One region of the Lactococcus sp. LG1267 genome, then DNA from elsewhere that is predicted to be linked to it. Evidence: riboswitches for the same ligand, from Rfam matches in the RefSeq annotation. Region 1 holds a riboswitch; the other holds the start of a gene.
The links. Region 1 has a riboswitch for thiamine pyrophosphate ahead of thiT (energy-coupled thiamine transporter ThiT). Riboswitches for the same ligand answer to the same signal wherever they lie in the genome.
Positions count from the first base shown of each region.

Region 2: linked by a shared signal. The riboswitch ahead of thiM (hydroxyethylthiazole kinase) and the one ahead of thiT (energy-coupled thiamine transporter ThiT) in region 1 are both predicted to bind thiamine pyrophosphate.

Region 1 is NZ_CP071295.1:225,742-241,096, forward strand. It holds gene J0J33_RS01155 (DNA starvation/stationary phase protection protein) at 1-321, opposite strand, end outside; gene J0J33_RS01160 (A24 family peptidase) at 432-1,082, shown strand; gene dinB (DNA polymerase IV) at 1,036-2,133, opposite strand; gene murC (UDP-N-acetylmuramate--L-alanine ligase) at 2,296-3,627, opposite strand; gene J0J33_RS01175 (hypothetical protein) at 3,678-4,307, opposite strand; gene J0J33_RS01180 (DEAD/DEAH box helicase) at 4,442-7,552, opposite strand; gene J0J33_RS01185 (amino acid permease) at 8,114-9,454, shown strand; gene J0J33_RS01190 (serine hydrolase domain-containing protein) at 9,528-10,472, opposite strand; gene J0J33_RS01195 (CppA C-terminal domain-containing protein) at 10,469-11,245, opposite strand; gene J0J33_RS01200 (CPBP family intramembrane glutamic endopeptidase) at 11,323-12,111, shown strand; TPP riboswitch at 12,146-12,244, shown strand; gene thiT (energy-coupled thiamine transporter ThiT) at 12,300-12,836, shown strand; gene J0J33_RS01210 (aminoacyl-tRNA deacylase) at 12,849-13,328, shown strand; gene J0J33_RS01215 (DUF3397 domain-containing protein) at 13,437-13,793, shown strand; gene J0J33_RS01220 (YdbC family protein) at 13,864-14,079, opposite strand; gene J0J33_RS01225 (UDP-N-acetylglucosamine 1-carboxyvinyltransferase) at 14,128-15,355, opposite strand, start outside.
Region 2 is NZ_CP071295.1:1,497,115-1,512,469, reverse strand. It holds gene J0J33_RS07405 (glutamate-5-semialdehyde dehydrogenase) at 1-30, opposite strand, end outside; gene proB (glutamate 5-kinase) at 27-851, opposite strand; gene J0J33_RS07395 (LPXTG cell wall anchor domain-containing protein) at 961-3,891, opposite strand; gene J0J33_RS07390 (LPXTG cell wall anchor domain-containing protein) at 3,926-4,603, opposite strand; gene J0J33_RS07385 (class C sortase) at 4,622-5,866, opposite strand; gene J0J33_RS10805 (hypothetical protein) at 5,897-6,265, opposite strand; gene J0J33_RS10800 (hypothetical protein) at 6,338-6,826, opposite strand; gene J0J33_RS10795 (hypothetical protein) at 6,929-7,618, opposite strand; gene J0J33_RS07375 (YxeA family protein) at 7,759-8,100, opposite strand; one part of gene J0J33_RS07370 (IS3 family transposase) at 8,192-8,423, shown strand; one part of gene J0J33_RS07370 (IS3 family transposase) at 8,423-9,336, shown strand; gene thiE (thiamine phosphate synthase) at 9,500-10,138, opposite strand; gene thiD (bifunctional hydroxymethylpyrimidine kinase/phosphomethylpyrimidine kinase) at 10,131-10,931, opposite strand; gene thiM (hydroxyethylthiazole kinase) at 10,928-11,689, opposite strand; TPP riboswitch at 11,758-11,861, opposite strand; gene rsgA (ribosome small subunit-dependent GTPase A) at 12,006-13,091, opposite strand; gene rbsU (ribose/proton symporter RbsU) at 13,271-14,158, opposite strand; gene rbsD (D-ribose pyranase) at 14,184-14,579, opposite strand; gene rbsK (ribokinase) at 14,591-15,355, opposite strand, start outside.

The DNA.
Region 1 (15,355 bases):
AGCCAAGTATTTGTAAGTATCCAAGACACCGTGCAAACGTTCAGACATTGATTTATCCCAAGTTGCTGGTTGAAGTTCAATTTTTGACTTCTCATCAAACTCTTTAAGCGTTGAAACTGGTGAACCACCAATCGTAATTAAACGTTCAGCAAATTCATCTAAATGCTCGTTAAGCCCATCCATGAACTCATCCATTTTAGGATGCAAAGTCAAGAAACCAGAACCACGCATATACCAGTGTGTTTGATGAACAAGTGCTGCTGCTTGAGATAAATCTGCAACTGTTTGATTCAAAACTTCTTGTGTTTTTTCCTTAGACATAGAAACCTCCAATTTTTTATTTCTATTACAATTATATAAAAAAAGAGGTCAATTATAAAATATTCTGCTTAAGATTGTGAGTTTTTTATCTTTTTATCGTATTAATAAACATGCTTATATTTTACTTCATTATCGGGACCATCTTTGGCTCTTTCCTCGGTCTAGTAAGTGAGCGCTGGGGTACAGAGGCCTCAATTATTTTTGGGCGTTCACAATGTAGTTCTTGCCAAAAAGTCCTCAAATGGTGGCAACTCCTTCCTTTAATCTCTCAATTCATCTTTAAAAGTAGGTGCGCCTTTTGTGGAGAAAAATTTTCTTACAGTTATTTTATCTTAGAATTTCTTACCGGAATTCTCTTTGGCGCACTTTGGTTTGATTTAGACTTAATCCACTTTTTAACCCTCTCCATAAGCTTACTTTTGAGCAAATTTGATATTGATACTTACTCTTATCCTTTAAATATTGGTTTAGGCTTTACTGCTTGTTTTTTTATTTTCTTTCCTATCAGTCCCATAAGCTATTTCTGGCTCGGTCTTGCTTGTGTTTCTTTTTTTATCAATATTGGGATTGGTGCTGGCGACTTCCTCTGGCTTTTCTTGGTATCTTTTTCTGTATCTTTAGAAGAAATACTCCTACTTATCCAAATGGCTTGTGTGTTTGGCCTATGTTTTTTACTCATTAAAAAAAGGAAAAAACTCCCCTTTATTCCTTTTCTCAGTTTTGCATATCTAATCGTAATTCTTCTGCCCCAAATCCCGTAAGGGTCACTCCAAGAAGGCGGACTCCTATTGTTTCATCATAATCAATCTCTTCCAGTAAATCCTGAGCCACATGTGCAAGTGTAATTGCTTCATTTATCTTCTCGGAAAGTTTTTTGCGTTTCGTAATTGTCTTAAAATCAGAGTAACGTAACTTGAGTACAACTGTATCACCCAGAAGTTGGTGGCGTTTCACATTAGTAGAGACACGTTCGGAGAGGTTAGCGAGTTCCTGCTTAATATCTTCACTATTATAGAGGAGTTTGCTATAAGTTCTTTCTTTACCTACTGACTTTCTTTGACGACTTGTCACAACTGGAGCATGATGAATACCATTGGCTTTCAAAAAAAGATTCCAGCCATAAACCCCAAAGCGTTCAGCCAAGAGTAATGGGTCAGCTGCTTGAATTTCCGCGCCGGTAAAAATTCCCAGCTCATGCAGCTTTGCTCCAGTAGCCTTACCCACACCGTGAAATTTTTCCACTGGCAGTTCTGCTAGAAAATCTTTTGCTGCCTCCGGCAAGATGACAGTCAAACCGTGAGGCTTTTCATAATCCGAAGCAATTTTTGCTAAAAATTTATTATAGGAAACCCCTGCTGAGCAAGTCAAACCAAGCTCAATAAAAATATCACGCTGTATAAGTTTCGCCACTTTGATTGCACTTGTTGATCCAATCTTATTTCGCGTAACATCCAGATAAGCTTCATCAATGGATGCCGCTTCTACTTCATCGGTATAACGATTAAAAATTTCCCGAACTTGTTCCGATATGGCACGATACTTTTCATAATTTCCACTGATAAAAACAGCTTGTGGACAGAGTTCATAAGCTTCTTTTGCACTCATAGCCGAGTGGATTCCAAAGGCTCTAGCTTCATAGGAACACGTTGAAACAACGCCACGTCCTCCTGTTTCCAGTGGATTCCGTGCGATAACCACAGGCTTACCTTTTAATTCTGGATTGTCCCGTATTTCTACTGAAGCGAAAAAGGCATCCATATCAATATGGATGATTTTTCGTGACGTATCATTGACCAGTGGAAATGTTAGCATACTTTTATTATATCATAGAGCTGATAAGCGGTATAGGTTTACAGATTGGGGTATATAATTTAATGGTGCTAGTTTTTTGGGGATAATGATTGTTACTTTTAAATCATTTATCTTCTACTTTAACAAATAAAAAAACTTCCTGTTGAGGAAGTCTTTTTGTTTTTACAATGTATTTTTTGTCAACTGACTGAGCAAATCCTCAAAGGCTGCTTCATATTGTTGGATATTGCCTGCGCCCATGAAAACATAAACACCGCGGTTGTGATCCAAAAGTGGCGAAACATTTTCCACTGAAATAACACGAGCAGGCTTACGTACTTTATCCGCTAGGTCTTGTGCTGTAATTTCATGGTGGTCAACTTCACGCGCAGAGCCATAAATTTCAGCAAGATACACAGTATCTGCAGAATCAAGGACTTGAGCAAACTCATCTGCAAAGGCGATTGTTCGTGTAAATGTATGAGGTTGGAAAACGGCTACAATTTCACGATCTGGATATTTTTGACGCGCTGCATCAATCGTTGCTTCGATTTCGGTAGGATGATGGGCGAAATCATCAATAATGATTGTTTCGCCAACTTTTTTCTCTGTAAATCGGCGTTTTACACCAGAGAAAGTCAACAAATGATCAGCAATATCATTCATATCCAAGCCAAGCTGATGTGTTACACCAACTACCGCTAAAGCATTTGCAATATTGTGCTTCCCATAAGCAGGCACGACAAAGTGTCCGATTTTTTCACCGCGGAAATAAGCATCAAAAGATGAGCCGCGTGTTGAGCGGATGATATCTTTTGCTTGATAATCATCTCCATCTTCAAAACCATAATAGTAAATCGGTGCTTCTGCTGTAATTTTACGTAAATAAGGATCTTCTCCAAAAACGAAAATACCTTTTTTAATATTTTGAGCATAGTCTTGGAATGCAGAAGCTACATCATCGATATTTTGGAAATAATCAGGATGGTCAAAGTCAACATTTGTAATAATTGTATATTCTGGATGATAAGGCATGAAGTGACGTTCATATTCATCAGATTCAAAAACAAAATACTCACTGTCCGCATTTCCACGTCCTGTACCATCACCAATCAAGTATGACGTATCCACAGCGTTTTTCATGACATGAGCTAAAATTCCTGTCGTTGAAGTTTTACCATGCGCCCCCGCAACCCCAACACTGATAAAACCTTCCATGAAATGACCTAAAAACTCGTGGTAACGTTTAAAAGTGAAGCCATTTTTTTCAGCAAAAGCAATTTCTACATTATTGTCCGTACGGAAAGCATTCCCTGCAATCAACTCAACTTCTGGTGTAATATTTTTCTCGTCAAAAGGAAGAATAGGAATACCCGCTTCCTCAAGTCCACGTTGTGTAAAATAGTAGTCAGTTGTATCCGAACCTTGTACTTTTTTACCCATTTGGTGGAGCATAAGAGCGAGTGCACTCATACCTGAGCCTTTAATTCCTATAAAATGATATACTTTTTCCATGATAAATAAGAAATTTCAGTCGGAACTGAAATCTTTTCTCCTTCTTTTATTTAAAGTCCGCGGTCAAATAAGTTCTTCCGTTTATTATCGAAATACTCATTTTTTGCAGTTTTAGCCTTATCTTCTCCTTTTTGAGGAGAGCCAGAAATAATAGCTTCGTCGAGGTTTAATCCTCGTTTTTTCATATCCCGAATCGGATTATTAGTGGCTGGACGTCTTGGAGACATCGGCTTTTGTTCGATTGTCTTCTTTTCACTCGATGCCGGTTTCGCTGCATTAAGTACTGCTGATGAACGGCGCAAAGAAAAATCATCTTTATCACGCTCTAGCGGATGAACATAGCCTTTTGGACGTTTAGGAGGTACCGCTGCTTCTCTTTTGGCCTTTTCTTTTGATTCATCAACACTCGTTTTTTTAGGCATTTTATCAAAAGAACTATACCCACTATGATTGCTATTTAATGGACGATGTTGAGTGCTATAGCTGACCTTTGTTTTTATTGGCTTATAGACATCTGAACGTTTTTTATCAGACATTTGAACACCACCAAAAGAAGCCTCGTCTTGTTGACTAGGATTCTTAGTAATCAGTTGTGAATTTGTCATGATGACGCGTGTGTCTTTTTCAAGCATTTCATCATCATCGATGATTGGAAATACGACTCTTCTTCCTTCGTTCATTGCTTGCCCTACTTAATTTTTTGTTTGTCTTGAAACTTTTCCTCTACGTTCCTTAAAAAGTTTGTTTAATCTTATTTTTTTCTTAGGTAAGTGTTTCAATTATTATTATATCGCATTTTCAGTGATTTTTAAAGTTATAGTCCCAAAATTTCTCTGATTTCTGCTTCGCTGAGCGTCTTATCAATCACATCACCGTCTAAAACATTTGCAATCAAATCTTTTTTACGTTCCTGAATCTCCATGATTTTTTCTTCAATCGTTCCTTGTGTAATCAAGCGAATGACTTCAACAGTACTCTTTTGCCCCATACGATGAGCTCTTGCAATGGCTTGTTCCTCAACCGCTGGATTCCACCAGAGATCGACCAGGATAACAACATCAGCACTTGTAAGGTTCAGACCTACACCACCTGCTTTCAGTGAGATGAGGAAAGCATCACGACTTCCAGCATTAAAGGCTTGTACCATTTCTAACCGTTCTTTGACTGGAGTTGAACCCGTTAGCTTATAAGCTGTGAGATCCAATTTTTCCATGGCTTCTTCAATATAAGGGAAGGTTTTGGTAAACTGTGAGAAAATCAAAGGGCGATGACCAGAAGCCTTGACTTGCTCTAAAAGCTCCATCAAACTGTCTAACTTCCCAGAACCACCTTCATAATTGTCCATGAAAAGTGCCGGTGTATTACATATTTGACGGAGTCGTGTGATTCCTGCCAAAATTTCAATACGTGATTTCTTAAGACTCGCACTGTCCATTTGACGGACAGATTGTTGCATCAATTCCAATTGTGCTAAGTATAAGAGCTTTTGCTCTTCAACCATGTTATTGCGTAAGGTCATTTCCATCTTATCAGGCAACTCTGTCAGAACTTCTTCTTTTTTACGACGCATAATAAATGGATGGATAATACGGGCAATAACTTCTGGCGACATCTTATTAAATGTTTCCCGTTTTGGTAAAAAGCCAGGCATTACCACTTGGAAAATAGCCCAAATTTCTTCTAAGCGATTTTCCAACGGCGTTCCTGATAAAGCAAAAGTATGCTCAACATTCAGTTGACTAAGTGCTCTATTTGTTTTACTGCTGTAGTTTTTCACAGCTTGTGCTTCATCCAAGAGAAGATAGTTAAGCTTCTTGTCTTGATAATCATCGAAATCCTTAAGGAAACTTCCGTAACTTGTAATATAAACTTGATGTTTCCCGTGAATCAAAGCATCACGATCGGCCTTCATCCCATCAACAACCACATAATCTACCGTGTCCGTAAATTGCTCAAACTCACTGGCCCAGTTGTAAATAAGGCTGGCAGGAGCAGTGACTAAGGCTGTTTCATCTTCTTTTAGATTTGATAGTAAATAGGTGATTGCTTGTACTGTTTTACCCAGCCCCATGTCGTCTGCCAACACACCTCCTAAGTGATAGTGCGTTAACATAGACATCCAACGAACTCCTGTTTCCTGGTAACTTCGCAGTTCTGCTTTGACATGCTCAGGTTTTTCGTAAGGGAAGGTTTCTGGGTGCGTTAAGTGTTCATAGAAGGCTTTAAATTCATTCGAAAAATTGCTACTTGAAATATTTTCAAATATTTTAGAAACTTGGAAGCTACGTGTCACATTGACTTCTAAGCTCGTTCCACTAATAGTAAAATTATCATCCAGTTCTCGTAAAGCCGATTTCAACTCACTGAACTTCTGGTCAAAGATAAATAATTTTCCGTTTTCACTGACATAATATTCCGCATTATTTTGCAGTTGTGCAATAACATTTGCAAATTCATTTTCGCCGATGCTTGGCATTTCAAAGGCGATATCCAACAAGCCTCCTCGACGATCAATCATGATTTCCGGCACTTCATCGACTTTCATATCCATTAGTCCAGGAGACAGTTTTACTTGACCTAATTTCTGGAATTGGGGCAAAATTTTAATAAAGAAAGTTTCTGCAAATTGTGCCGAAAGCGTAACAGAACTTGTAAAAGAACGTGTGAAACCAAAACGAGCCATGAGCGTAAATATCTTATTTTCTAGGCGTAAGTCTCTTGAAAACTCGAGTGTTTCTAATTCATGGAAGTGTTCCACTTTAAAATTTCCATAATCAAATTGAACCGAAAGTTCTATATTTTGTCCATCAGGATTAGCAAAGTTAAAAATCGGTGTAAAGGGGCGAATAACAAAATTTTCAGGAGCTGAGATTTGACCTAAACTAGAAAGTTGTTGCAGTGCTTGCGCTACTTTGTCCTTATCCATATATGAAAATTGATTATGTTTTGCACCCTCAAGTTCTTTTTGAACCAGCTGTAACAACCGTTTTTGTTCATGGTCAACCTTATAAAAAACATGATTATAATATAAAAGCGAACCACTGTAAAAGGAACTGAAAGCATTATCTTCGATTTTTAGCTCAATAAAGTCTCTTTGGCTTGTCACACTAAATTTAAAAATTTCTGAATCTTCGTCAAGAGTAACGAAGGTGAAATAGTTAACCAATGCACCTGATAATCTCAAGCTAAAACGTGACAAGTTAGAAGCCAAATCCATTGCCTCTTCAATAAAAAGATAAGGGAAGTTGAGGTAACGTCCATTTTTAATATATAGTTGATTGGCCATTTGGGCATCAAGTTTGCCATGTATTTTAAGCAAGAAATTCAAAAAGTCTTGACTGGCTTCATCGAAATTATCAAAAAAGAGATCAACATAGTGAAGAGCACCAAGCGAATATTGTCCAAAGTTTTGCAATGTTCTCAAAAAATATGGAATATCCTTAATCACATAAGCCCTACCTAAACGTTCGCTATATAAGCGTAAGTCAAAATACATGAAGTAATCCATAGAAAAAACATCATAGAGTTGTGAATTATCTTCAACATGTACTTCAATCGAAAATTGCTCTGCTCCGAAATTAACTTGTGTTTCCCCATTCAAGGCATCTAAAAAGGCAGCGTTGGCAGCCAATTCATCATTTGCCACTAGCTCAATCTTTTCTATATTTTTTTTATCGTCTTCGATTTCTTTATTTTCATTCTTGAGGTATTCTTCTACTGCAGCAATGTGCTTACAATAGCGATGATTACGCTGAAAATCAGCACAAGAACAATAGTCCTGCGCTCCATCCATATCGTAAATTACTTGTTCTCCTGCAACCTCTGCAGAAAGTTTAAAATCTTCTATTGACGGATCAATTAAAAGCCCCTGACTATACAGGGCTATTCCTTCACTGCGTACACGTGCTGGCATCATTCTGCTCATTTTATCTTTATCCTATTTTTGATGCCTTTTTGCACCAACTCTCCGTCTATTTTTTCTTCTAAATCCCTTTAAAATGTGCATACATTATACCATATTTGGCTAATTTTTTCACGAATGCCCTAATAAAAAACGTATGTCCGTCTTCAATAAAAATTTTTTCTAAGACTTAGTTCCTTCAGTGTAAGTCAATGTAAAAACCTTTTGACATAAAAATTTTTTAAGTCCACTTTTAATTTTTTAATTTATGCAAAAATTTGAATTTTTGTATTATTTGTATTATACTTTACACTATTAAAATAAAGAGGCTCAAAAAATGATTAACGCTTATCACACAGTTTTGTTGTTGATTATGGGCTCACACTAAGTACTGGAAAGTAAAGGTGTGAGTCCTCTTTGGCGTTGGTCAAAAAGGGGCAAAGAGATGTCCCTTTGGGCATCTTTTTTTAATTTATTTTTAACGATTATTGCTACTCAAACGTGACAATAAAATGAGAGGAGACTTAATTTGACTTAGAATTTTAAATTAAAAATATTTATTTTTATAACGAGAGGAATTTATAATTGGAAAATAATCAAAATTTACAAAAGAGAATGGCAACACGCCATATCACTATGATTGCTCTAGGTGGAGCAATTGGGGCTGGACTCTTTAAAGGGAGCGCTTCCGCTATAGAATCTGCTGGTCCTGCTGTCCTTCTTTCTTACTTTATCGGAGGCGTGGTTTTATTCTTTGTGATGAAGAGCTTAGAAAAATTAGTTCTCAGCTCGGATGAACCACATGGCCTTTCAGGTTTGGTTCAACCTTATCTGGGTAACCATGCGGCCGACTTTACCGACTGGGTGTATTGGTCACTTTGGATGATTAATATTATTGCCGAAGCTGTCGCTGCTGCTAGCTTTATACAGCTTTGGTTTCCTAATATCCCTTCATGGGCTTTTGTCTTACTCATCGCTATCCTAACGTCACTTATTAACCTACTGTCAGTAACATTCTTTGCCGAAACGGAATACTGGCTTGCTTTTATCAAAATCAGCGTTATCATTCTTCTTATTATTTTTGGTGTCATTTTAGTTGCACAAAACATTTTTAATACCAACTTGATATCTGCATTTTCAGGGATGACAAAATATGGTGGCTTTGCGCCACACGGACTTAAAGGCGTTATCAATTCTTTATTGATTGTTATCTATTCCTACGGTGGTTCTGAACTCATTGCCATTACTGTTAGTGAGACAGAAGATCCTAAAACTGCTATCCCGCGCGCTATCCGAGGCGTTATTGGACGTATCATTTCTTTTTATATCGTCCCAATGTTCCTCTTGCTCCTTATCTACAACTGGAACGACTTGGCAACATCAACAATGAGCCCGTTTGTCATGGTCTTTAACAAAATGCATATTCCATTTGCTGCAGACATCATTAATTCCATTATTATTCTGGCGCTCTTTTCTTCAATCAACTCTGGCATTTATGCCTCTTCAAGAATTTTATTCTTCCGCTTAAAAAATCATAAAGGGAAATTTTCGCAAAAAATTGCTACTTTAAATAAAAGCAAGGTTCCTCAAAGAGCTGTGCTCTTCTGCTCTGGGACATTGTATATTGGTGTTGTTCTTTCTTACTTCTTAGGAGACAGCTTATTCAACTATCTCGCTGGTTCTTTATCTTACACTGTCCTTTTAGTTTGGTTCTTAATTAGTCTTGTAGGCTTCTTATTAGCGCGTAAGACCAAAGCTCTAGGTACTATGAGTATGAGTCTTATTGCTCTTATTGCTTTGTTATTGATTTTCTTTGGTATCCTTACTACTAATCCTGTTGGAGTAACCCTCTTTACCGCACTACTTTACTTTATTATATTGATCAGTTATCGGAAAAAGAACGATCCTGTAGACAATATCAGTTAAGAAATATTAAACATTTTCCTTTTAAAAAGGAAAATGTTTTTTTATGTGGTAGTAAAAAAAGCTGACAGGACTGTCAGCTTAAATTTTTTATGAGTGTTTCAATCAATACATCGCGATCTGCAATCCATTGTGCCCGCTCATCTTTCAGATGCACACGATTGGATAAGAAAATCACCGCTTTTTTTGCTTCCAGGTTCATCAGGATGAAAGTTCCTGTGTAACCTGTGTGCAGTAACCATTGGTCATGTATGAAGTCCCAAGCTAAACTTCTTGGACGTTGACCCGCTGCAAAATTTTTCTGTAGGGCCAAATATTTTGTGTCTGAAAAATAACCTTGAACAAATTTCACCAAATCATTCATCGGTGCAAAAAGCCCTGCTGATCCACAATGTTTCCCTAACACTTTTGCTTTTGGATCATGAACTGTTCCCACTCTCGTATCTAGACTTGTAGGTACAGCATTGGTAACAGGACCAAAAGATGTGGCAGACATGTCCCATTTTTCAAAAACCTCTGCTTTAAAAACTACGTCTAAAGATTTCCCATAAAGCTTTTCAAGCATAAAGCCCAACAAAATAAAGTTAATATCTGTGTAGTGACAACTTTTGTCTTCCGTTACCTCGATATGGTCAATCGCCTCTTTTAAACCTTTAAAATCTAACTTATCACGGTTTTCAATAAACGGATTGATACCTGTTGTATGAGTAAGAAGCTGTCTCAAAGTGATGCTCTCATCATGAAAATCAGGATAATAATCCGTAAACGGAGCATCCAGACTTAACTTTCCTGATAAAACGAGGTTAATGACTACTGTTCCTGTACCTACAACTTTTGAAACGGAAGCTAAATCCCATTTTTTCCCTGCAACCAATGGTTCGACTTGTGGAAGTATTGCTTGATTGCCTCGAACAAACTCTTGAACCTTTGTTCCTTCTACAATAGCAATCTGGCAGCCTGGGAAAATTTCTTCTGCCACATAGTCATCAATTGTCGCTAAAAATTCTTCTTCATTTTTCATAGGCCTTGTTTTGTAAACCAAAGTTCCATGTGGTGTGGGATGTCAATAGCCAATGTCTTTGCTTTTTTATCCAGATACAATTTTTCATCAGGTAAATCATCTGCAAACTGAGCCAAATCAAAAGATGGCGACACTTGAAAACGTAAAAGCATCAGGTCAAGCTTTTCATCCATATTAGCTGTCAAGTCAGGTCCATCATTTTGACAAAAGACCAGATGCAAGCCAGCAAGATCTAAAAGATTCCCTTGCGCTTTTACACCAAGAATTTTTTCATACTCTGAAATAATAGACTTTTCAGCAATATTAATTTGCACTTCTTTAATAGCGAAATCGGATAATCCTGTAAATTCTCCCTCATCAAAGTCAACTTCAGATTTAGCAACTTCCGTTAAGTCTGACCAATCATTTACAGATACCATCAGAAAAACATCACTTTCTGGAGAAACAGCTTCAAAAGCCCAACTGTCTTTTACCTGATAAAGATGTGTGACTTGGTCCAGATTGCGCGCTAAAAGCTGTTCGATTTCATCCTCATCAGCTTGGATGACTGTACGTCCATGTTTTTTCACACCTTGAACTGGAACTACACCTGGTGATTCCTCTAAGATTAACCTTGGTTGCTTTGCTTCATAACCAGATAAAAAAACTTCTGCATTTTCTTCGTGCAAGACTTTCATGCCAAGCACATCACGATAAAAATTTAAATTTTCTTCGCGATTGAGTACACGGTAGCCTGGTAAGCAAACTTCTAAATTATTTATGAATTCTTTCATTCTGATTCTCCATTTATCTTCTTATATTTTATTAAAACTTATACAAATTATCAATGATTATATGTTAGAATTGTTTTATGATTAAATTTCGAGACCTTATTAAAAAACCTTGGACCTGGACAATTCTTCCTGCTCTTCTCTTTGCCCTTCCTTTTTCTTTACGGGCTGGTTGGGGGCAATGGTTAGGACTCAGCCTCCTTCTTTATCTAATTAGTTTAATTTTTACTTATAAAAAATCAATCTGGCTTGCTTTCTTTGTACTTTCTTTATTGCCAAGTTTTGCTACGTCACTCATGAGCCAATTGCATTCTGGAAGAGCTTTTTCTTCTCTTGACCAAGTGATCTTTTTTGTGATTTTCTTTATTGCTCTTGGCTTATCTTACTTTCTTGCTCGCCGCCGTAATATTATTCCACCGATTGCTATCAAAGAATTTCCCTTGGGCAAAATTGCCCTCGGATTTGGTGCGCTTTTCTTAGTTTCACTCTGTGTCAACATTTTAGCACAGGCGCTTGGTTTACAAGCAAGTACAGAAAATCAAGAGGCATTGAATAGTCTCGCCCAGGTTATTCCTTTAGGCATCTTTGCTGTCCAAACGATTTTTGCCGGTTTCTTTGAGGAACTCACTTACCGTGTTGGCCCTTTCGAAGTTCTCTTCACAAAAAATAAATTTTTAGCCTTCGTGACAGCAGCTCTGCTTTTTGCAGGTATGCACAGTCCAACAGATCTTTACAGTTGGCTTGTTTATGGCTCAATGAGTCTGGTGTTAACCACATTCTATTTTAAATACCGAAATTTTTACCTCAATATGGTCATTCATATGGCTTGGAATTTTCTGGGAATAAGTATGACATTTTTGCTAAAGTAAACATCTTATGGTATATTAAGATTGTAAAATTAAAAATTTGCACAATGGGTGCTCTAAGGGAAACCAAGAGCTGAGAAACACCATTTGACCTGATCTGGTTAGTACCAGCGTAGGAATGTGTTTGTATAGGGGACTGCTGTCTTCAATTCTCTCTAACCCTCCTTTGTGCCAACAAAAGGAGATTTTTTATGTCTAATTCTAAAGTTTTAGAACTTACCGAAACAGCTATTGCTGCCGCATTAGCTCTTGTCTTGAGTTTCATCTCGATAAACTATGCTCAGGTTTTTTATCTTGAGCTGGCAGTTATTCCCTTACTGGTCTTAGCCTTGCGCCGCGGCGTCTTTTGGGGCATGACAGGCGGGCTAGTATTTGGCCTACTTCTGATTGTATTAGGTCAAGCTACTATCTTGACTCCAGTACAGGCCTTGCTTGAATATATTGTTGCACCGATTTCTCTTGGTTTAGCTGGTGTTTTGCGCAAAAAGGACTCTAGCCAAACACGTACAATCTTTGCTGTAGCTTTTCTCGGCGTTCTTATCAAATATTTTTGGCACTTTGTCGCTGGTGTTATCTTTTGGGGACAATATGCTTGGAAAGGCTGGGGAGCTATTCCCTATTCATTTGTTGTAAATGGAATAAGTGGAATTGCGACTGCGGCTCTTGCTTCTCTAGTCCTTGTTCTGCTCTCCAAGAGTGCACCTCAGATTTTTCAAGCGAAAAAGTGATATAATGAACGCATGAGCAAGAAAAAGAAACTGAAAAAAACATTAGTTGAACAAATTCTGGACAAAGGTCAAGTCAATCATGAAGGGCTTGCTCTCAATGCTTTAGAAGCAGAGCTCATGCCTGAAGACATCCAACGTCGTGACATTTATAAAACGCTCGCACTTATAGGAGATAAAACAGGTCCAATCGTAGGGATTCTTCCTCTGACAGAGCATCTTTCTGAAAAGAAATTAGCAAAGGTCTCTGGAAATAAGAAGGTCCACATGATTCCTCAAAAAGATTTGCAAAAAACCACTGGATACATCCATGGTGCTAATAATCCTGTCGGTATCTGGCAAACCAAAAGGTTCCCTATCTATATCGATACCATCGCACTGGATGCAGATAAAATCATTGTTTCTGCCGGTGAAGTCGGCCGTTCTATACGCCTCAATCCAAAAGAACTCGCAACTTTTGTACAAGCTGAATTTGCTGAAATTCGTGAAATTTAAATAAAAAGGAAAGCTTAACTATGGCTTTTCTTTTTATTTTTACATCTCGATTTATTGTTCCGACAAATAACACTTTACAAAAGTACCCAAAACCGCTAAAATTAAGCTATGTTACCTAAGATTATTGCCACTTTATATCCGCTTCTCAGCTGGATCGTATTGGTTTTCGCTTTTAAATTTTTACGTATTCGCCACTTGACTAATCGAAAACTTCGCATTCCTGATATTTTTGTCCTCTTTTTAATTTTTGGACTCCAACTTTTTTCAGAGCAATTTACTGCTATCAATATTTTGCCTTACTACTTTTTGATTCTTTCCTTCTTAGCTCTCGTCTTGTTGCTATTGGATTTGTTCTATTTTAAAGACTTCAAATATAAACGTTTCTTTAAGCTTTTTTGGCGCATTACTTTTGTGATTACTTTTGCTCTTTACATCGCTATGATTGTCATGATTTACATGCATTGATAAAAGAACCATACTAATGGTTTTTCTTTTTATATATGATTCATAAAAAAAACCAGAAAAACTGGTTTTTTTATTTGTTTCCGAGTTCTTTCAAAAGAACAGCAAATTCTTCATCTGTCAGCGTAATTCCCTTGCCCATCTTTTCATGGTCGGGCGACCACTGGCGCAAATCATACTTAGCTTCCATGCCATTCCATGACACGCGGTTAAGCTCTTTTGTCCAGCCTTTAGCATTTTCAGATAGAGTAATAAGATGCTCCTCAATTTCAAATTTTAAATCAGCCATATACACCTCCTATATTAATGATACGTAAAAAGTGTTAACTTTTCCCAATTAATCTTCAATAAGTTGAATATCAACACCTAAAGCCGTCATTTTTTCTATGATACTATCGTAACCTCGAAGAATAAATTCAATATTTTCAATCGTTGTTGTACCTTCGGCGATAATACCAGCCAAAACTAAACTTGCTCCTGCACGCAAGTCGGTAGCACGAACATGAGCACCTTGAAGCTTATTAGGTGCTTCATAAATAATATGATCATCTACAGTTGAGATTGTAGCACCCATACGTGCCATTTCTGGCACATGATTGACACGTTTTTCATAAATCGTATCCTTAATCCAACCACGGCCTTGTGCTTTCAGTAATAACGGTGTGATTGGTTGTTGTAAATCAGTCGCAAAACCAGGGTAAGGTACTGTCTTAATATTGATAGCTTTTAAGTTTTCTGAGCGATGAACCTCGATAGAGTCCTCACGAATGGTCATGCGTACACCCATTTCTTCAAGTTTAGCAATAAAAGATTCTAAGTGTTCGTAGATAACATTGTCAACGATGACACCGTCTCCCATAGCTGCAGCCAAAGCAAGATAAGTTCCTGCTTCAATACGGTCAGGAATGACCGTATGACGTGCACCGTGCATTTCTGATTTTCCTGTAATACGAATCACATCTGTGCCAGCCCCACGTACCTTTGCGCCCATGTTATTCAAGAGTGTAGCCACATCAATAATTTCTGGTTCACGTGCTGCATTTTCAATAATGGTTACACCTTCTGCTGTACTCGCTGCAAGCATTGTATTAATTGTTGCACCTACAGAAACCATATCCATATAGATGGTTGTGCCATGTAATTTTTCTTCTTTAGCTTCAAGGTGCATGGCATCTTCAAGGTAAGATAACTCTGCTCCTAAAGCTTCAAAAGCTTTAACATGAAGATCCATAGGACGTGGACCTAAATCACAGCCCCCGGGTAAACCAACCGTTGACTTCCCAAAACGACCAAGAAGTGCTCCATTGAAATAATACGATGCACGCAAAGAGTTTATCTTACCATAGGGCAATGGCTTTGAAACAACGTCACGTGTATCAATCGTCAAAATACCCGCATCAGTATCACGTTGAATTTTTGCGCCCATGATTTCCATGATATCAACCAAACTTGCAACATCTGAAATATCGGGAACGCCTTCAAGTGTAACAATATCGTTAGCTAAAATCGTTGCCGGAATAAGGGCAACTACACTATTCTTAGCTCCAGAAATCGTTACCTTCCCT
Region 2 (15,355 bases), 820 kb from region 1:
TTTGACTTTTACTCCTAAATCTTCAATCATCTTGCTTCTTCTTTCTCAATTTTTGGGTGAAAATAAGTCCCGATTTCCTGTCCAGCAATAATATCCTTTATTTCACGGATGCGTTCACCATTGGTCAGAACCATCTCCTGCTTGTTCTCAAATAAAATTTCTGCAGCGGCAAGTTTAGAGGTCATCCCGCCTGTACCAAAACGACTCCCGGCTCCGCCCGCCATTTGTCGTAATTCATCCGTTATGTCATGGATTTCTTTAAATATTTTAGCATCATCATAAATATTGGGGTTTTTATTATAAAGTCCATCGATATCAGAAAGCATAATGAGTAAATCAGCATCCACAAGCTTTGAAACAATCGCTCCCAGCTTGTCATTGTCGCCAAATTTTGTTTGGTGATCCATTTCATCGACAGCTATAGCATCATTTTCATTGATAATAGGGATGATTCCCAGAGAGAGCAGCGCATTCAAGGCATTTTCAGCATTATTTGAGCTCAGTGGAAAATCGGTAACATCCCGTGTTAATAAAAGCTGTGACACTTTTTGAGAATAACGACGAAACATTTGCGTGTAAAGACTCATCAACTCTACTTGACCAATACTTGCTAAGGCTTGTTGCTGTGCAATATCTTTTGGACGTTCATTCATCCCAAGAACGTTTAACCCTGCTCCGATAGCTCCTGAAGTTACTAAGATAACTTCATACCCCTTATTATTTATATCGGATAACACAAAAGCCAGTTCATCTATATTTGATAAATTTATCTTCCCATTCGGTAAAATCAACGAGCTTGTACCAATTTTTACTACGATTCGTTGTGCTTTTAGTATATTTTTTCTTGTCATAATGCTTAATTATACCAATATCTGAGCACAAATACACTTATATACCTCAATTATTGCAAAAAATTAGAAAAAACCACACGATCGAGACCCTGTGGTTAAAAGAAATACTTTAATCTTTCCTTTTAAAGATGTAAAAAGCTAAAGCAAGAAAGGCAAGTGTAGCTGATGCTAAGATTATCCCAAACTGTCCTGAGCCTCCTGTATAAGGTAAGACAAAATTTTTAGCTAAAAGGACATTAATCGTTATGTCACTAGTGCCAGAGAAATGCGCAGTCTGTAGCTCCGCAATTGTGGAATAAATCTTGGTATCTCCAGGATACTGATACCCTTCAATAAAGTATCCATTTGGCGCTGTCGCTTTTGGATCTGTAAGTGGCGCGCCTGTTAACACACCTGTTTGGACAATGTCAGCAGGGGCAGCCGGTGGATTAGATATACTTGGATCGTATGTGTAGTGCCAACTTATCTTATTTGCAATAGGTGTATAAGTAATCACGAAATTATTTGCTGCTGCTCCTTCTTTAAAAGTATTGGCTTGAGTCGCAGTTGTTAATGGCGTAGTTGTTTTAATTACTGTAGAGCTCGCAACAGCATTGGAATCCGATGTGTATGTTATTCCATTTGGTGCACGCACAGCCACAGAATAGCCACTAAGAGCCTTATCATTTGGAGGAGCTACAAAGGTCTGGTAATTGTTTCCCGGAGAATTTATGCCCGATGTGTCTCGCGCAATGGTGTCACCGAAGCCACCATTAGAAGTTGCTTGACTTGGAAGATTCCCATAAATCTGTCCGGCATTTCCATTATAACCTGGTGTAATATTGGCCCAACCATAAGTATAGTTTGCAATTTCCGCATTTGCTGTAAGCATAGCCATTACGTTATTATCAAATGCCCCTTGATTATTAATTATGGGAGCTGCACTTAAAGATGAGGTTCCAAAATACATTCCCCCATTTTGCTGAGTTATCGCTGCTGTGAGCGCCAAACTAATCGATACATAATAAGGTATAGGTGTATTAGCTGCTCCCGTTTCCGGATTTGTCTGATCAATCCAAGATGCCCCCTTGTTATTCATCACAGCAGAATAATGATATCCTGTCGGGGCAGCTCCTAATCCACTTATTGCGAGTGGTGCGCCAGTCAAGCCTTTTTGGCTATAAGCATTGGGTGGGAAAGGTGGTACATTTCCAAAATTTGTAAACGCATAGCCATAATTAATATAAAATGTTTGCTCCTCTGCACTCAAAATGACTTGAAAATCATTTGTGGAAGGCATGTAAACATCAGGTGTCGTTGTGTTCGAAGTCGTACCAAATACATTATTAACCGCTGCTAAAGCTGCAGCCAGTGTGCTGTAGATTGTGCCGTTGGGTGCCTTATAACCTGAGATATAATAGCCTTTGGGTGCTGCAGATAATGTTGGCGCTGTTAGAGCTCCTCCAACGGTTCCTTGCTCTGATACACGAGCCGGAAGTTGCCCAAGTAAAGTACCAGCTATCCCGTTTTGTCCAGGAACATTCGCCGCCCATACATAACTAAAATTGGCTTGCGCAGGAGATACTAGGTTAAATTCAAGCTGTGCGGAATTTTGATAGCTGGTAATTTCTGTTGCTGTAGGAATTTTTTGACCAGTAAGCTTGTTTAAGTCTGCTAAATTACTATGAAAGGTTCCAGTTACTCCAAATGCACCACTTGTAGGACTTGCCAGCAGACTAGCAGCTCCGGTACTATTGTAACCGTTAATGGCGTAAGCTGAAGGTGAACTTGCATTTAGCACAAATGGCATTGCACTTGCGTCCGTTCCTAGGATGCTACTTCCAGATGTTTTACTTGTATTAAGCCGAACATGTTTCGCAGAATTTAGCGTAAAACTGTCAGTAGCAGCCAATGTTCCTAAGAAAGCATTTGAAGTATTCCCTGTACTATAGTCAAAACTCGCCCCCTGCCCAATCGTTGTTTTAAAAGCGCCACCAGTAGCATTATAATCAAAGAATCCGGGTGCAGTTATCGTTGTACTAGAATTAACACCATAATTCATTGTAATCGATGACATGCCGGTATTGCTATAAAAATTATTACTACTTGGGCCAGCCATGTTGAGCTTTAGAGTGCCATTATTATTTATCGTAAAAGTGGGTGTATTATCAAGATAAATAAAACCACGTCCAGTTGAACTTCCCGTAAAATCTAAAGTCGCTCCTGCCGCAACATTTATTGAATCCGCGGATTGAGCCCACAATGGGGCATTTCCACCGGAGCTGTGTTTAATTGTTGTAGTTCCATCAAGGACATTAATCCCTGTACCTTCCATGAATTCCTGCCCCGAATTATAGTTAAAGTAATTGGTTCCAGAGAAATTAACAGAACTTCCAATATTATAAAAAGGTTGTCCACCAGCTCCCCAAGTTGTTATAGTCCCTAAATCTTGGACAACATTTTTGTAAGTTATACTTACTCCCGAGATATTTGTTGCACTAAAGAGACCATAATAGTAGTTGTATACTCCTGTTACCGTACCTACTCCTAAGGGACTTGGTACAGTAGTGCTATTAGTCGTCCCTGTTGATACGATACGTTCATTTTGAAAAGTTATGGTGTTCCCTACAGAAGGTGTAATAACGGCAGCTCCTGTATTGTATAGAGCATGGCCGCCCATATCAAAAACTAAAGTTAAGTTTAAAGGCAATACTGCAGTAACGCCTAAGGTCAAATCGTTTGCTGCTTTTATATAAAGTGTAGAACCGGGAAGTGCTGTGGTAGCTAACGTATTGATATCATTACCTGCTGTGATAAGATTCCAAGTTATACCAGTACCATCCGTTTGTTGAGAAATGGAAGCCTCAGCAGAAAGAGTCCCCAAAGAAGGCATCCAATTCACAACAGGTGACAATGGACTAAGTATAAAGAAGGTGAGAGCATATAAAACCAGTTTAAAATATTTGTGTAATGCTTTGCTTTTCCTTCTATTATCCTTTCTTCTTATTTCCTTATAATATTTGTAGCCCAAACTTAAGTCACCACAATCACTTTTGCTCATTTTCTTCAAATAAATTCACCTCCTTCCCCTAAATTCACTTCGTTTGTGTACTTTTTTCTTTACGATTAAGAACAAAAGCAACAATAATCAAAAGAAATGCCCCACCAAGTGCGATAAACCATGAGATTTTTTCACCCGTATGTGGTAAATCATGTCTGTACTGAATTTGTTTTGGCTTGGGAAAATTTTGTGTAGGTTGCTTTTCAGTCTTAATAAGACTAGATTTGGGATATATATAAATCTCTTCTAGGCTATCTGCTGTTGGGAAATCAAGCAAAACAGGTGCTTGCGGATTAATAAGCCCTGCAGCACTATTGGATTGCTCAGTTAGGATGTATTTGCCGTCACCTAAACGTGTATTTGCGATACCTTCGTTATTTGTCACGAGTTTTATCGGATTGCCCACTTTTGTGTAGCTTGAGGGGTCCATTACTGCTAAATCATCCTTCTCCGTAATTTGCTGTACTGTATAGCTTATATCAGCTATGGGTTGAAGTTCCTTACCTTCATTATCAATAATGATATTGTTAATTTTTAAGCCGGTATTAAAGCTTTGATCAGTAGAAAATCCATGAGACGCCGCTGTGAGTCCATATTTTACAATGATTATATTTTGAGAATGTCTTTCCGCTGCTTGAATTGGCGCATTATTCCATCTCAATAAAATAATTGAAAAAAAGAATATAAGAGCCAATAGTCGTCTTTTTTTCATGTGGATCCTCTCTAGAATTTATTCTTTTACCATCACCTTAATTAAAATACAGTTTTCAGGAAGCTGTTTTGTATTTAACCGCTCTTGTAACAGGTGCTCCGCTGTCTTTTTAAACTCAAGATATGTTGTGTTTTCTAAGTGTTCATCTGTTTTATTAAATTCATCTGCATTTATAATTTGAGTAATTTTTATCTTTTGTTTTTCAGCTTTCTTACTCTTATTAACACTCTCCCACTGTTGGTCATCTACTTTTGCAAAATATTGACGTTTATCAGACTCAAGAGCCTCTGCCGCAATGAGTGTAATTTTATCTTTTAAGCGGTACTTTCTACTTCCCGGAGGAAGTGGCGCAATAATAATTTCTTGTTTGCCTTTTTGAATCGCATCGAACTGTGCTCTATCGATTCGCATATTATAGTTTTTAGCACTCAAGACATTGCGTAAAACAAGCCCCAATGCACACAGCGCTAACAGACTTGCAAGAAGCATCACCCAGAAATTGTAGCCATATTTATTACGTTGAATGTGCTCTTGTGGATTCAATGTATTTGTAGTAACTCTTCTTCCTGTAACAAGTAGGCGTTTATTGTTAATACCTGTTGGCCAGCATGTAACCAGTGTGACCAAATCCTTTCCCGGAATGACATTAATAGCATCCGTATCTTCAGGATTTACAATTTTTCGCTCAAAAATCTCGTATTTTAATGTTTGATCTAAGACATGAATGTAGAAAACATCCTTCATTTTCAAGTCTTCCAAATCAGAAAATAAGGTATTATTAATATGCCCAGAATGTGCTGATAATACAGCATGTGTATTTTCCCCACCAATGGGTAAACTTGTCTGTGGGATATGACCTACACCTGCTGCTAATGTTTCTTCACTATCGCCACTATAAACAGGGATGTTCGTAACCTTAATTTGTGGAATGGAGAGATAAGCAATAACTTTATCATTGTTAGTCACCAACTGCTGCTTATAATCTGGTACTGCTTTATTCCAGCTTTGGTATTGACTTTTGGCGTAAATATACTGATTATAAATAGTTGCTTCATCTTTGAGATGTTTTGCTTGGGCTGGATCTATTGTTTCAACGCTATTGGTATATTTTTGGATTGTCGTTTTATTTTGTTGCGCGACCATATAGTTCACAAAGATAGGATAAAATAAAAGACCCAAAGCAAGAATCAACAGAACAGTGGAAATAATATTGCGCAGTGAAAATCGGCGTTCGCTTTTTCTATCTGGACTTTTATCACGCATGTGCTCCTCCTGCATGGTATCCATATTTTACTATTTTGAATCTACCTCTACTTCTTGTTTCTTTTTACGAATAACCATTGCTGCAAAACCCGCTGCTCCTGCTACTAATACCACGGCGACAATTCCTGCTCCACCTGTAAATGGAAGTGGGAATGGTTTATTATTCACAATATCATTATTATGCGCAGCAGGTGTTGTTGAAGCATTGACCTTTGTTACATTGGCAGCTGTCGTTGCTGTTGGTAATTGGAAACCATCAGGAGCAATCACTTCGACCGCAAAATAGTTGCTTGTGTTTTCTGTGTCTGTGTTGGTGTCAACAAGGTTAAGACCAGAAAAAGTAGCGACTCCTGAAGCTCCTGTTGTTTTGACAGCAATTGTTCCGTCAGCTTGTGTCACGAAAGATGCTTTGTCTGTTGATGAGTAGGCTGTCGGTAAACTGGAAAGATCTGAAGAAGAGCCATTAAAGCTTTAGGCATGTTTTTTAACCAAGGCCTCAGCCGCGGCTGCATCTTTTGCTCTTACCAGCACAAATGTAGCTGGAGATGAAGTAATTGCTGAAGTCCCATCCGTTTTCGTCAGTTGGACACCACCAATATTTACAGTAGAATTTTTAGGTGTTGAACTGAGATCGACACCGTAAGCATTGATGATTGTTGTTTTGGCATTATCTTTATATGACCCCGCTGTAACACTACCTGATACTGTCGTAGGAATGTAGAGGTTCATATTTATTCTACCTGTTGCTGCATCTAGTAGACCAGCTACTTTTTTCATGCCATCATTTGTTAAAGAAACTGAAACCACTTGATTCGTAATGGTCATTGTATAATCTACTTCAGGTGTTAAAGCTGTTGTACCCGCCTTAAGCGTTGGAATACCGATTGTGAATCCTGCTGGAATCGTATCTTCAATCGTAAATTTTGCTTTAACATTATCTGCGATATCAGGCGAAGTCACTGTATCAGAAGTATTGACCCATTGTGATTTATCAAAGCTTGTATTGACGTTCCAACCGACCTTGTTTCCAGCTGCTGCTGTCGTTGTATTCGCAGCGTCACTCTAATTTGTATCAATTAAAGTTGTCGTATCTGCATTGGGTGATACAAGTTCATTAGGCGTTTTTCCGTTGTAGTTATCATCAGCGTTTGTAGCAGCAATATCAAATAAGTTTTTATATTTCGTCATATCCTGCTTCGGATAGACATTCAGTGGACCTTTATTGGTTGTATCGGAAGTATTAACCGTCACAATAAAATCCTTAACGGTCTGGACACCACCAACTAAAGTCATTTGATGAAAAAGCCAATAACCATCAGTAAGTCCCGTAAAGTCCGTCATACCATTTGTATCGGTTTTCTGAATTTTTCTTGTTGAAACATCGGCTGTAAAGGCTGAAGATACAACATCACCTGTACTGTTAACCATTGCAGAAGCAGCACCAGTCGGTGTAATTTTAGTTGCAGAAAACTGAACGTTCGACATTGTTAAGTTATTTGTCGCCGTAGATGTTGAAGATTCACCTGCAGCTTGTTGTGTACCGTCATTATTCCCGATAGCATTTCCCGTAGCGGCAGCACTTGAAGGTCCAGCCTGTTGTGCATAAATAACAACCTCACCATTAGAGACCTGATTTTTAATGGTGGTCGTTACGGCCTCCACAGCTGATTGAGAAACAATCATGTTTGAAACTGCAGCAAGTAACACCACAGAAGCTAAGGTGAACTTTCTTTTCCTTGTATTAATTTTCATATCCTTCTCCAATCTTTCGGTGTGATAGCGCTTTATATTTTAATTGTACAGAATTGTCAGAACAAAAGTGAATTAATTGCTTAAACATTTATTAATATTAAAGAAAATAAAAAAATAATGCAGTAGGCATTATTTTTGTTCTATAACTTTATCTTCTCTAGCGCTTTTGGTGGAACACTTCTTTCTTCTACAATATTCCAACGTACAATCTTATCGTAATTTATGTGAGCCATGATGTATACACCTTCACGTAATGAATCTGCACGTAAACGTAGATCTTTGATTTCCCCTTTACTATTAGAGGATTTGAAGAAATAGACGTATTCACTTTCTGAATCAGAAGTGCTTCTGGTCACAGAACTCGTCTTGTTTTCCAAAGTAACTTTCGCGTAATAGTCAGTCGTGTTTAAAATATGTTTTAAAGCAAAATATCCTCCACAAAAAATAATTGATACAACAGTTAACCCAATAAATCTTTTCATATTTTCTCCAATTGGATGTATACTATAAAAGTAGACAGAACTTTATGTGTTATAATCTGTTTTAAAAGACATGAAAACGAAAGGACATCCTATGTCAAAATCTAAACGCTACGATGAAGAATTCAAACAATCCCTTGTCAATCTTTATCAAACTGGAAAAACTCAGTCTGAACTCTGTAAAGACTATGGTGTATCTCAAACAGCACTTTCTAAATGGATCAAACAGTATTCTCAAGTTAAACTCGAAGATAATTCTGTACTTACTGCCAAACAAATACAAGACCTACAAAAACGTAATGCACAGCTTGAAGAGGAGAACCTCATCTTAAAAAAAGCAAGTGCCATATTCATGCAAAACTTAAAGTAAGACTCCTCGCTGTCTATCGGTTACGCTTTGAACACGCCACAACAACCTTGTGTCGTGTTTTACATGTCAATCGTTCTACTTACTATAAATTTTTAAAACATAAGCCCTCAAAAAGAGAACTGGATAATCAAATTTATAGAAAACAAATACTTCAAATTTATACCAAAGCAAACAAAAGACTTGGTGTGAAGTCTATCAAGGTCATTCTTCAAAGAGACTATGATACAAAAATCTCTGAAGGAAGAATTTACCGTCTCATGAAGAATATGGCGCTCCCTAAAATGGCAACCGTTAAGCCAAAACGCTCACTTAAAGAAGTTCAAAAAACGTACCCTCAGAACTTACTCAAGCAAGAATTTAATCCTGACCAACCAAATCAAGTATGGACAACAGACTTCACCTATATTTCTATCGGATATAAGAAACATGTCTATCTCTGCGCTATACTTGATCTCTACTCTAGAAAATGTATTGCTTGGAAACTCAGTCATCGTATCGATGCAAAGTTAGCATGTGACACTCTAGAATTAGCACTTAATAAAAGAAAGATTGAAGGAACACTTCTCTTCCATTCTGACCAAGGTTCACAATTTAAGGCCATTGAATTTAGAAAAATAATTGATGACAATAATATCATGCATTCTTTTTCTAAGCCTGGATATCCTTATGATAATGCCGTTACTGAAGCATTTTTCAAGTATTTGAAGCATAGACAAATCAACCGAAAAAATTATCAAAATATGAAACAGGTTCAATTAGATTGCTTTGAATATATTGAGAATTTTTATAACAATTACAACCCACATTCGGCTAATCTTGGACTCACTCCTAATCAGAAAGAAGAAAATTACTTTAATTCAATCAATTAACACTTTTTTCTGTCTACAAATTTGACATTAGTCCAAATAGTCTTATTTATTTATAGTATACTAAAACATAAATACATTTTTAAGAGCAATTTGAACATTCATGTTTTTGTGTTTATTATAAGTAATAAAAGGAGACTTTTTAATGATAAATACTATTTTTTGTCTAAAATAGTGCGTGTATTTTTCTTACGATATTTTGTGGATTTGTTGCTCTTGTTAAAAGTGAAATAACTGCTACTCCATCCAAAGGCATTTGGCTCAGTTTATTTAGCGAATCAAGAGTAATGCCACCAATTCCAACGATTGATTTTTGATTTACAAGAAGCAACTCTCTCAGTTGTTTTTCTCCAAATGGCTCGGCAGCATCTGATTTACTGCTTGTAGGATAAATGGGGCCAATGCCAAGATAATCTGCGTCACTTTTTTGTGCTGCTAAGAGTTCTTGTTTATTTCTAACCGATAGCCCAATATATTTTTTCGGGCCTAGCTTTTCTCTGGCTTCTGCAATTGCTCTATCTTGTTGTCCAAGATGAACCCCATCTGCTTGGATCATGCAAGCCAGTTCTAAATCATCATTGACAATAAAAGGGATATGTAAGTCCTTTGCTGCTTCTTGGAGCTTCAATACAGTGGTCATTCTTTGATTTTGATTCCTATAAATTGTTCCTTTATCGCGAAATTGATAGGAAGATACTCCTGACTGTAGAATCACAATAATTTTTTTGACTGCTTTTTCTATGGATAATTCAGCAAAATTTTGTGGACCTGCAATAAAATAACACTTTAAATATTCTTTATTCATCACATCTTACCCAATGATTAAGAGGACCGTGTCCGTGACCAACATTAATACTTTCTTTTATTGCGTTTGTGATAAAGGATTTTGCATGAGGTAAAATATCAAGCAGTTCTTCTCCCCGTGCAAGATGAGCTGTAATATATGAGGAAAGTGTATCCCCTGTACCATGTGTTCGATTTGTATGAATTCTTGAAGCAGAATAACACATAATTTCACCAGATTCTGTCAATAATAAATCTGTCACAGTTTCTCGCGCTGAATGCCCTCCTTTAATCAGAACATTTTTCGCCCCCAAACTTTGCAGATCATAAAGCGCTTGTCGTATCTCTTCCTCATTAGAAATCGGGTAATCCAGAAGTACTTCTGCTTCTTGCAGATTCGGCGTAATGAGTTCTGCTAAGGGAAAAAGGTCTTTTTTTATGCACCTGATAGCTTCATCTGAAAGAAGAACGGTACCTCCTTTCGCAACCATCACCGGATCAACTACCAAATGTTGGGGTTGATAGCGTTTAATTCCTGTGATAACAGCTTTAACTTGAGCTACATCGAAAAGTGCCCCTGTTTTTGCAGCAGAAATATCTAAGTCAGAAAACACTGAGTCAAATTGCGATAATATAAAATGAGGCGCTACACTTGAAATCTCTTGCACCCCAAGTGTATTTTGAGCAGTCAGACCTACAACAATCGTAGCCGAATAAACTTTTTGACTGTGAAAAGTTTTAAGATCCGCATTAATTCCTGCTCCTCCACTTGAATCAATACCTGCAATTGTGACAACTTGTGGTACCTCAATCATTTTCTTAGCCCCGCTTTCTTTGAACTGCAATAGATATTATTTAATAAGGCAGTGATAAAATCTCCAGGAAGCCCTTTGACTTGTCGTTCTGCCTGGATTCCAGATTCACTAAAAAATTTAGTAGCTTCATATGAAGCTTCAAGTAGGTGAGAATTTGTGGCTGAAAAAGTAGCGATCGCCGCAGTTAACATATCACCACATCCAACATTTATTTCAAAAAGTTTGCTGCTTGTCTTCACATAATGCAGATGATTTCCATCTGTGATGACATCTGTTTGTCCCGTCTGAACAATAACAGCATTTGTTTTTTTTGCTGCACTTTTTGCATTATTACTGCTGATAGTCGTAGCAAGTGAGTCGATACCTTTACTCTTTTCTTCCTCTTCAGCAAACCAAGCAATTTCCGAAGCATTCCCTCGGATAATATCGAAGTGAATTTCAGATAAGAGTTGTTTCATGATTTTGGCCCTATAAGGAACGTGTACGGCTACTGGATCTAAAACAACCGGGATTCCTTTTTCGTTTGCTAAACGTCCCGCTACAATGAAAAGTGGTACATCTTCTTGGCTCAAAGTACCTGTATTTAAAACAAGTACACTTGCAAGTGTAAGGAGATCTTTAATTTCATCCTTTTCGGACGACATTAAAGGTGAAGCACCTAGAAAACTTACAAGATCAGCAACTCTTTGGATGGTAACACTATTCGTAAGACTTAAGATTAAAGGCTTTTGATGACGAATTTCTGTTAAAGTTGACATAAAAAAACTCCTTTGTAAACACAAGGAGGGGAAAGCAAAAAACATACCACATCAAGTTAGATAAACTAAAAGTAGTAATGACACATCCCTTCGCAGGTCTTAACCCGAGCAGGTTTGATGGTTTTTCTCAACTGATAAAATGATCATTTTATCGGTACCCATTGTGTTATGATATTTATTTTTTCTATAGGATTATATTTCATATAGAAATTAATTTTAGTATAACATACTGTGTCATAAAGATAAAGCAAGCGCTCAAATTTTTATTGGTTCTATCATAAAAAGCACTGATGAGTAAAGATCAGTGCTTTGTCTTCTAGTAGTAACGTTTATTTTTTTGTTTTAGTGCTTTACGAACATTTTTCATGCCGCCAACTTCTTTAAACATTGTGTCGAGTTTTTTTCTTTCAATTTCTCTGTTATTTAGACCTGCATAAGCTATTTCTTTTAGTAGCTTTTGGTAGTTTGAAAAACGTTCAAATGAAAGTTCACCTTGTGCAAGAGCGCCTTGAATAGCACATGCGGGTTCATTGCCATGCTTACAATCAGAAAACTTGCATTGCGATTCTAAAGCTTCAATATCTGAGAAGCTTTCACTAAAATTTGCCCGATCTAAGCCAACTTCACGTATCCCCGGCGTATCAATAATCATAGCTCCTGAAGGTAATTTAAATAGCCTACGTTGTGTTGTGGTGTGCTTTCCTTTTCCATCACTGCGTAGATTATTTGTTTTTAACGCTTTTTGTCCCAATAATGCGTTAACCAATGTTGATTTACCCACACCAGATGAACCAATCAAAACATAGGTTTCTCCGGCCGTGATGTAGGATTGTAAAGGAAAATATCCATTTTCAGTTTGTGAGGATGTCAGAATAATATCAACACCTAAACTAATCACTTGGAGAGCTGCTTGTTTTTGTTCCATATTCTGTGCTACATCTGTTTTAGTTAATACAAATACAGGAAGAGCACCTGATTCCCATACTAGGGTAAGATAACGCTCTGCTCGTCGTAGATTAAAGTCTTCATTAAGCGACATACAAATCAAGACTTTATCTATATTAGTCGCCATAAGTTGGCGTTCATGCGTCTCTCCAGCTGCTTTACGAATAAGAGCTGAGTGGCGTGGCAAACAGCGCTGAATTTGTGCCCGTCCAGTAGAATCTGTTTCTCGATCTAAGAGAACGAAATCGCCGACTACTGGAAAGTCAAGTGATTCTAATGCTTCAAAACGATATTTCCCCGATACTTCTGCTTTGACTTCACCTGATTGAGTTGCGACGATGTATTGATTGCGATTCTGCTCAATCACTCGTCCGGGATAAAAATCTGGATAATTCATAGCTTCTTTTTTAAATTTTTCTGTGAAGCCTAATGTATTTAATCTATAGTTTGTGTTCAAGTTTTGTTCCTCCAAAAAGTTTTAGTAACTTATTGGGAGACAACATGGTTCAGACGTGAGCAAGTGCCTCCCCATGTCTTACAATTTCCTTATTTACGTGCATAATTGCTCCTTACTTTTACTTCAAGTATAGCATATCTTAATATAAAAAAATACAGCCTTTAAAGCTGTATTTCTCTTTAGATAGTAACAGTTATTGAGGCTGCAATAATGATTAAGACCAGACCAATAATTGTTAGGAGCATTTCTTTTTTTGTTTTTCTTTGATTTAAGAACCAGATTCCTGTCAAAGTTGCTAAAACAACAGATGTTTGAGAAAGAATAAATCCAGTCGCCAAACCATTCATATCAGGTTGAGCAGAGATGAGATAAGTTAAGGCCGCAAATGCAAAGAAGAAACCGGAGATGATATGTTTGTATGATACACTTTCAAAGATTGCCATTTTTGACTTTTCTTTGAAAGAGATGACAATACTGTAAATAAGAGCAGTCAAGAGCATACCAATGGCTTGTGGGAGAAAGGCTTCTTGACCTGACAAGTTACTAGCTTGAGGTGCAGCAGAGTAGGCCCAATATCCAATCGCACCAAGCGCTAAGAAAATAACTACTTTTCTCAAAAGCCCCGTACTTGCAGGCGTTTTTTCTTCAGACCAAACAGTCAAGCTCGCACCAAAAATAATAAGTATAAGAGAGAAAGCTCCCAAAATTTTAGCACTAACACCAGGCCAGTTTCCCAAAGCAACAACACCCCAAAGTGATGCAGCTAAGAGTTGGAAAGCTGTCGTAATTGGCATTACTTTAGAAGAACCAATCAAACTAAAACAGTAAAAAGTTACGATTTGCCCTGCAGCCCAACCGATTCCAGATAAAATACCGAGAAATAAATCCATCCCTGAAGCTAAATGAATGCCTTGTGACATGGAAAAAACTAGGGCAAAAATTAGAGTACCTAAAGTTGAACCAAGGATTTGGTTGACGGGTTTCCCACCAATTTTTGAAACGATTGTTGGGTAAAGCCCCCAACCAAGAAGCGGGCCAAGGCCAATTAATAGTGCTGTTGTATTCATGTTTTTGTTTTTCTCCTATTTGTCTTTAAAATACGACATTGCTTTCTAGTAAGATGTTTGCGTAAGGTGTCATTTCTCCTGTACGGATAAAGGCATGACAGTTATTTAACTCTGCCTTCATATCGCTATGTGGAATAAATTCGACAGGTGTATTAGGTAAGCGATCAGTAATTTGAGTTAAAATTTTTGGGTTATTTTCTTTTATCTCTTCAGCAAGATAGATTTTTTGAACTTCAAGTTCTTCTAAAACGTTATTTAAGACGTCCATGAAGCTTGGAATACCATTATCTACAGCCAAGTCAATTTTTTCTGTTCCTCTTGGAACTGGCATCCCAGCATCACCAATGCTAAGCTTGTCAAAGTGACCCATTTGAGCAATGACACGTGAAATATCAGAATTTATAACTTTTGTTTTTTTCATTTGAAATACTCCTAATCCAGTTCATTTTTGTAAGGGATAGAGGGTTGTGCGCCGTATCTTTGTACAGTCAGTGATGAAGCTTTACTGCCATAAAGAATAGCATCCTCAATATTACTGAAATCAGCTTTTAAAACAGTGCTTAAAGCACCGATGAAAGTATCACCAGCAGCTGTTGTATCGACAGCCGCTACCTTGAAAGCAGGAATAATACCAGACTTGCCATCTTTGATATCATAATAAGCTCCCTTACTTCCTAAGGTGATAATCACTGCTTCAATACCAAGATTGTGGAAGTAATCAGCAGCAGCTTTTAGACTATGCTCATCTTCTACTTTTATTCCAGTTATGAGTTCAGCTTCAGTTTCATTGGGAATAATGATATCGGTTGTAGCTAAGAGCTCTTGTGGAATATCCGTTCTCGCAGGTGCTGGATTAAGAATAGTTCTAACATCATTTTCTTTAGCAAGCTTAAAGGCAGTAACTGTACTGTCAAGGGCACTTTCAAATTGGGCAATCAAAAAATCGCTGTTGGCAATAATATGCTTTGAGTTTTCAACGTGATCCGATGTAAATGCATTATTCGCCCCTGAGAAAATCATAATGCTGTTTTCACCAGAATCATCCACGGTAATAAAGGCTTGACCTGTAGATTGGCTTTCTAAGAGTTGGACAGCTGAAGTATCTATATCTTCATACTCTAAAAGCTCACGCATCATTTGTCCAGCACCGTCTTTACCAATGGCACCGATAAAGAAAGTATCAGCGCCAGAACGCTT